Pseudovibrio sp. Tun.PSC04-5.I4: one gene and its partner. The protein of the gene in region 2 interacts with the protein of the main gene of each other region in a pairwise test. Links are inferred from orthologs where the notes say so. Each region holds a gene or a part of one and is shown on either strand. Other genes may lie near its edges. The genes, in order: BLS62_RS00405 and BLS62_RS06580.

Region 1 (3,259 bases), on a different replicon or contig from region 2:
CAATTTCAGCGACACATCATCGAGTGCTTTGACCCCCGGAAACGTTTTGGAAATACCGCGCATCTCTAAAACACAATCGGCTTGGCCCCGGTTATCGGTGCTGGCATTAGACCGCACTTCGCCGATGGCTGCCTGCAACCCGCTATTTGCAGAGGGTGCACCAACATCCTTATTTATCGACATCGATCGATACTTTCTTTTTTATTTTGAAGGAGATCGGGCAGGTGAACACCCGCCCGATGGTGCGAAGGATCAGAAGATTTTCGCGAACTCTTCCACATTAGAAGCATCGTAGATGAATGGGTCAGACATGCCAGCGGCGCGGGTTCCATCCAACTTGATTTTGCCAACACGGCCGATTGAGATTTCGGCACCTGGTTCCGCTTTCGCAGTCCCTTTTACCAAATTGTAGGCGATGTATGCAGTTGAGTAGCCCAGATCGATTGGGTTCCAGATTGCAAAGCTTTGAGATGCGCCAGATTTTACGTGACCAGCCATTTCGGAGGGCAAGCCCAGACCGGTAACAAAGATTTCGCCAATTTTGCCTTCATCAGCAACAGCTTGAGCTGCTGCAACAATGCCGACTGAGCTCGGTGAAACAATCACATTCAAATCTTTGTAGCTGCGGATAAGGCCTTTTGCTTCGCGGTAACTTTTTTCCGCAAGATCATCGCCATAAGCGATGGTCAGCAACTCCATCCCAGGGTATTGCGGCAGTACCTTTTTCATCTCCTCAATCCAGATATTCTGGTTGGTGGATGTTGTTGTTGCGGAAAGGATTGCAAACTTGCCTTTGCCGTCTTTCATGGCATCGCTTGCAAGCTTCACATTCATCCAGCCGATGAGATCATTTGAGGATGGGTTCAAATGAACGTCACGTCCGTCAACAGCAACTCCAGAATCCCAGCTAACAACCTTGATGCCACGCTTCATGGCGCGTTTCAGGGCTGGAACCAGTGCATCTGTATCATTCGCGGAAATTGCAATGGCATCAACACGTTGCGCAATAAGAGCATTGATGACGTTGATTTGACCGACGGCTGTTGTATCTGTAGGCCCGGTATAGATAATTTCCAGATCGCCAAGTTCGGCCGCGGCTTCCTGAGCCCCCCGGTTTGCTGCTTCAAAGAAGCCGTTTCCGAGCACTTTTGCGACAAGACCGACGCGTATTGTCTCTGCATAAGCGCCGGAGGCGCTGAGCATGGCTACACCGGTTATTGCCGTGACCAAAAACTTGTTTAACTTAGACATTTAACACTCCCAATTGTATGTCTAGTACCTGAATTTTCTACACATCTGTCAGGTGTCAGTGATCCTCATGGATCACTACAGTTATCAGTCTCACCCCGGCTTCCTCCACAAGCCGAGCTGCCTGATCACTCACCTTCTCATCTGTGATGACGGTGTTAATCTGCTCCAACGCGCATTGCACCATACTGGAGCGTTTCAGGAATTTGGAACTGTCGACACACAGGATAGTATCCTCTGCGCGTTCCATGAGCCGGCGCTCTTCCTGAATAATGAGAGGGTCAGATTCCATCACCCCGAGGGGTCCAACACCCTTAGCGCCGATAAACATGCGCCGGGCGGAGAAATTACGAATTACATCGCTTTCAAAAGGTGACAGAATGAGACCCTGATCTCGGTAAACCACACCACCCACAATAATGACGGTGTTTGTTGTTTCTTTAATAAGAAATTCCGCTATCGGAAATGAATTTGAGAGCACCCGTAGGTTACTGTGACGCAGATAGTGCGCCATATAAGAGGTGGTAGAACCGCCGTTTATTATGATGGAGTCGCCGTCATCGCACAGCCGCGCCGCTTCCCGCGCAATGGCCTTTTTCTCAGCAACGTTTTCAATAACGCTTTCATTAAACAAGCCGGTTTCCAATGGAAGCACCGCATCAGCGTTCATTGCTTCCACACCACCATGTACCCGGTTAATCTTCCCATCCGAACATAGTTTGGAAATGTCACGCCTAATTGTCGCTTCTGATGCGCCAAGTCGGCCAACAAGGCTTTGAACGGTTACAACGGGACCCGCTCTTGTAGCCTCCACTATGAAACGATGTCTTTCTTTCTCGTGCATGTGCGCTCCTATAGATCCATAGTCGTGTCATTTCCTTGCGGAGTCAATCATATTAATTCAATTTCAGTCATATTCAGTCAAAATTTTATCATAAACGTTCCATTCATACGAGGAGGGATCTTGTGAGACGTGTTGAATAATTCGGGCAGCTCAGCTTACAAGATTAACTTTTTGGGTTAAATTGAGCAGTTTAATGCCGCATAAGTTTAATGCTGAGTGCCGTGACAATATCCCCAAAGTGCTCTACCACGGGACGAACTGGCATGACTACAATGAGAGCCCGCGTAAGCATAGTGATGTCACTGTATGGCCTAACAGACCCCAAGCTGCAAAAGTGGCCAAAATTCAGGACAATTAAAGAACATGCTGAGCAGAGCGAGCAAAAATTTGCTCTTTGGACGAACGGGCCAATAGCGGCCATCCGAGGGCTTCCATCAAGGCTTGTTGCTATTCGCGTAAGAAGATTTTCTGAGTGCTTTCCTGTGCAGTCATTTATGGATCTACGCATTCACTTAAAGGCGACGTGAAGCGGGAGTACAGAACCTATTCTTGCCGGCCATGATTACAAGTTTGTTGTTCGGAGCTATTAACGCGTATCTCAAGCAGATAAGCGCTGCTTATTTCGACACTAATGCATGCTTCCGCCTGAACTTTTTTTCAGGATGTCTGCCAGAACGTGGGATGGGACGGGCAGCATGACCTGCCCGAGGGACTTGAGCGTTTCAGCGAAATTTGCGGCAGCTTGTTCAACTTCTTCGCATCTTTGTGGGCAAGTGATGTGCTGCAGACAGAGGTCCACTGTATCGACACCGTGCTGCAAGCCAGCGATTAGACCCATGGTCAAACATTCTTCGACACAAAGATGCTGAGAATCGTAAGGGTAAGAGCGAAGCGGACATGCTGCGCAGCGCTTCAGTGTGCGCACGTATTGAGATAGGCTGGCAAGCACTACTCCGGCATTTTGAAGACCGAGCACTTCGCTGTAGAGTTCCCAAGCCATCTCCCAGGGCGTGATGGAACCTGTCTCAAAACCGGATGACCAACGGCGATACCCCTCCAAAACCAGTCTTTCTGGTTGGCGTTCTAGGTAAACATCATTTGCCCCAACATCCATGGGTAGCGCCTCTTTTGTGCATCTGGCGGTTGCTTCACTCGGCCAGTAATTTA
Region 2 (3,618 bases):
CGGCCTGCCAGCTGCTGTGGCTGCCAAACTCAAGTTCCCAGAGCGGCAGGTGATCTGTTTTGCGGGGGATGGCTGTTTGCAGATGACCATTCAGGAGCTGGGAACAGCTGCGCAGGAAGGGGCAAACATTATTGTTGTTGTGGTTGATAACGGCATCTACGGCACAATCCGTATGCATCAGGAACGGGAATATCCGGGCCGCGTCAGCGCAACCACGCTGCAAAACCCGAATTTTGCGGATCTCGCCAAAGCCTATGGCTTCCATACGAATACAGTGAAAAAAGCTGATGAGTTTGGTCCGGCCTTCGAAGCTGCAAAAGCCAGCGGAAAACCGGCTCTGTTGCATCTACATCTGGATCCAGAAGCAATCACACCGATCCGCTCATTGAGCGAAATCCGTGAAGCCTCGATGGCTTCCAGCTGATAAAGAATGCATTGTATTTGCTATAAAATACAATGCATTTTAGCTCACCGCCTCTCTGTCCAGTGCCGTTACATCTAGCACAACATCTGCCAATGCATCGTCGTCTGGGGAGCGTTTGACGCGGAACCCGAGGCTGCGGCACATATCCAGCATGGTTGTGTTTTCTCGCAGAACTTCACCCTTAATCCACTGAATACCATCCACTTTTGCGTAGCGAATGATGAGTTTCATCAGGATCCAGCCAAGGCCGATACCCTTCAGGTTAGACTGAACCATAACGGCATACTCGCCCTCGGTATGGTCCGGGTTGGCATGCAAGCGGACAACGCCAAGGATCTCGCCATTTTCAGGATCAATTGCCGCAAACGCCATCGCCCGCGCATAATCCAGCTGCACAAGACGAGCAAGGAACGTATGTGAAAACTCTTTGACTGGTGCAAAGAATCGCAGGCGCAAATCCTCGATGGAAACCTTCTCAAAAAACTTACGCAAGGTGCCTTGATCTTCAGGCCGGATTGGCCGGATCAAAACCGTTTTCCCGTCTTTCAGTTTATGAGTGTGTTCCCACTCAATAGGGTAGGGGACGATTGAGAGACGCGAGGCACCTTGGCGCCCGGGCCGTTTTTCTGGCGGGCTAATTGCAACCCGTGCATCCAGCACAACAATGCCTTTCTCATCTGCAACAACAGGATTGAGATCAAGCTCACGTACCTCTGGAAAATCAACAGCGATCTGCGAGAGCTTCACAAGCAAATGCTCCACCGCAGAGATATCGGCGGAAGGGCGATTACGGAACCCTTTGAGAAGTTTGGAAGTGCTGGTCCGGGAAACCATCGCTCTGGCAAGGTTCAGATCGATGGGGACAAGATCAATAGCGCGGTCACCAACAACCTCAACAGAAGTACCTCCTTTCCCAAACACCACAACCGGGCCGAAGACAGGATCATCAGCAAGACCGGCATAGGTTTCTAATCCAAACCGGCGGGAAACCATGGGTTGGATTTCAACACCAGTAATGGCGGCATTCGGGTAAGATTGGGTCACGTTCTTGAGCATCTTCTCGAAAGTCGCTCGCACGCCTTCCACACTATCAACACCCAGATGCACACCGCCTACGTCGGATTTGAAGGTGAGGTCCGGGCTGCTCAGTTTCAAAACCAATTGGGCGTGTTTTTTGAAAAGATAGGTTGCGACCCGTGCCGCTTCATCAACGGTTTTGACCAGATGCAGCTCAACCTGATTGATCAAGTAGGCTTGTAATAAATCTCTGGTTTGTAACGGCGTGAGCCATTTCTGGCCTTCAGCCAAAGCACTGCGGATCGTCTCTTTCGCAAGGCGAAGGTTTGGTTTGTAATCACTTGGCAAACTGTCTGGAACGGCTGATAATTGATCCCTTGCTTCCTTGTAGCGAACAAGATGCATGAAGGATCGGATGGAGCCGGAGGGACTCGGATAGCAAGGCACACGCGCTTCATCAAGGAAGTGACGTGGGGTGTTAGAGCCACCCGCTAACGTTGCAATAAACGCCTGATGTTTGCCAAGCCGTTTACGGTCATCTTTTGCTGCATCCGCGATGGCTTTCGCTACCTCGGCAAAATCCACAAAGGCTGTTGGAGCTGCAATAGCAAGCACGCCGTCAGAATTAGGGTCTCTCAGCAGCGCATCAATTCCCTCTTTAAACTCCTCAGGGCTCGCCGATTCCGAAAGCACAAGAGGGTTGTCTGCAACTGCATCAGTCCGCGTGAGCTTACCCAGCTTTGCTTTGGTCTCATCACTGATAGGTGCAAGCCTGCCACCAACTTTTGTCAATCTATCGGCGGCAAGAGTTGCAAGACTGCGCCCATTTGCGATGATGGAAAGACGACGACCGGCGGATGGAGCAACGCGTGTAATAGTTTCCGCGGCTTCAAACATCTCGTCCAGATCATAAACACGAAGCACACCCGCGCGTTGCAAGGCAGCATCATAGACGGAATCACGTGTGGCCAATCGGCTGGAGTGCGTTGTGCCCGATATATGCTGGTCACGACTCGACCCGCTACGGATGACGATGACTGGCTTGGTTCGGGCAGCAGCACGAGCAGCAGAGAGAAATTTGCGCGGGTTCGCAATTGTCTCAAGATGCACAAGGATCGCTTTGGTTTTGTAATCCTGCGCGTACCAGTCCAACAAATCTGAAACATCCACATCCAAACGGCGGCCAAGGGAAACAACACCGGAAAAGCCGATGGAATTGGCTTTCGCCCATGACAATGTGGTGTTGAAAATGGTGCCAGAACGCGAGATCAACGCCAGCTCACCCTTCAACGCCTGCTCTTGAGTGAGCAGGGTGGAGAGTTTCGAATGTGGGGACGCGATGCCGAGACTTCCCGGCCCGAGAATGCGGATATTGAAAGGATGAGCCGCTTTTAACAGGGCATCGAGATGTTCATCACGCCAGCTGTCAAAACCACTTGCAGGTATAACGACGGCCCGCGTGCCTTGTTCGCCCAGTTGCCGGATCACATCTGGTGCTGTTGTGTGATCCCCAAGCAAGATGGCCAGATCTGCCCGTCCTTCCACATCCGGGATTTTCGATAGATTTTGGAAGCCGTCGGCAGAAGTTTCAGGAAGGCCAATTAACGTTTTATGTCCCGCAAATTGGGAGGAAATCAAACTGTCAATCAGCCGCTGCAGGATCATCTCCTGCTTGCTGTTCGGGCCAACAATGGCGATGGACCGTGGAGAGGTCAATCCCTCTAAATTGCAGATCGTCATAGCGCAATTCCCGTCAAACTCTACAAACTTTTAGGGGTAGTCTGATGAGCTTTCAATTGGGCATCAGATCTCACCCGACAAATAGCATACACAACTATAAAAGATGAGATAGGGACCCAAAATAGAAGAGAGGTGCGACAGCAAGGCAACTCCTCTCTCCATTTCATATAGGCAAGGATTTAGGAGACTCATGATGAGCCTCCTGAAACAGTTTAGTGAGCCATCAAGACTGGGATAGTCATGGAATGCAGAATGTCGCGTGTCGCCCCACCAATGAGGTATTCACGGATTCGGCTGTGGCCGTAACCACCCATAACCAGCAGGTCAGTGCCGTTTTCTGAAACGTAGTTCAGAAGTGCATCACCCACACTAATTGGCGGATTGTTGATCACATCAACATTGATTTCCAGATCATGACGAGCGAGATAGGTCGCAAT

The links.
Region 1: the proteins of BLS62_RS06580 (region 2) and BLS62_RS00405 interact in binary tests that used the Escherichia coli proteins (3 or more experiments, as listed by UniProt). The link is inferred for Pseudovibrio sp. Tun.PSC04-5.I4 from one-to-one orthologs.

What each region holds. Positions count from the first base shown.
Region 1 is NZ_FNLB01000001.1:82,806-86,064, forward strand. Bases 200-3,135 are described here. They hold BLS62_RS00405 (DeoR/GlpR family DNA-binding transcription regulator), read right to left. Parts: upstream 2,093-3,135; coding sequence 1,307-2,092; downstream 200-1,306. Other genes in these bases: rhaS (rhamnose ABC transporter substrate-binding protein), read right to left, coding at 253-1,251; BLS62_RS30920 (hypothetical protein), read left to right, coding at 2,286-2,450; BLS62_RS00415 (hypothetical protein), read right to left, coding at 2,721-3,135. In the rest of the region: BLS62_RS00395 (sugar ABC transporter ATP-binding protein), read right to left, coding at 1-63; more of BLS62_RS00415, read right to left, coding at 3,136-3,206. UniProt on the Escherichia coli protein: Represses ulaG and the ulaABCDEF operon. Two ulaR binding sites have been identified in each promoter.
Region 2 is NZ_FNLB01000006.1:336,839-340,456, forward strand. The notes cover bases 264-3,558. They hold BLS62_RS06580 (bifunctional acetate--CoA ligase family protein/GNAT family N-acetyltransferase), read right to left. Parts: upstream 3,182-3,558; coding sequence 464-3,181; downstream 264-463. Other genes in these bases: BLS62_RS06575 (thiamine pyrophosphate-binding protein), read left to right, coding at 264-424; BLS62_RS06585 (universal stress protein), read right to left, coding at 3,394-3,558. Outside these bases: more of BLS62_RS06575, read left to right, coding at 1-263; more of BLS62_RS06585, read right to left, coding at 3,559-3,618. UniProt on the Escherichia coli protein: Catalyzes the acetyl-CoA-dependent acetylation of lysine residues of a large number of target proteins. Acetylates RNase R in exponential phase cells and RNase II.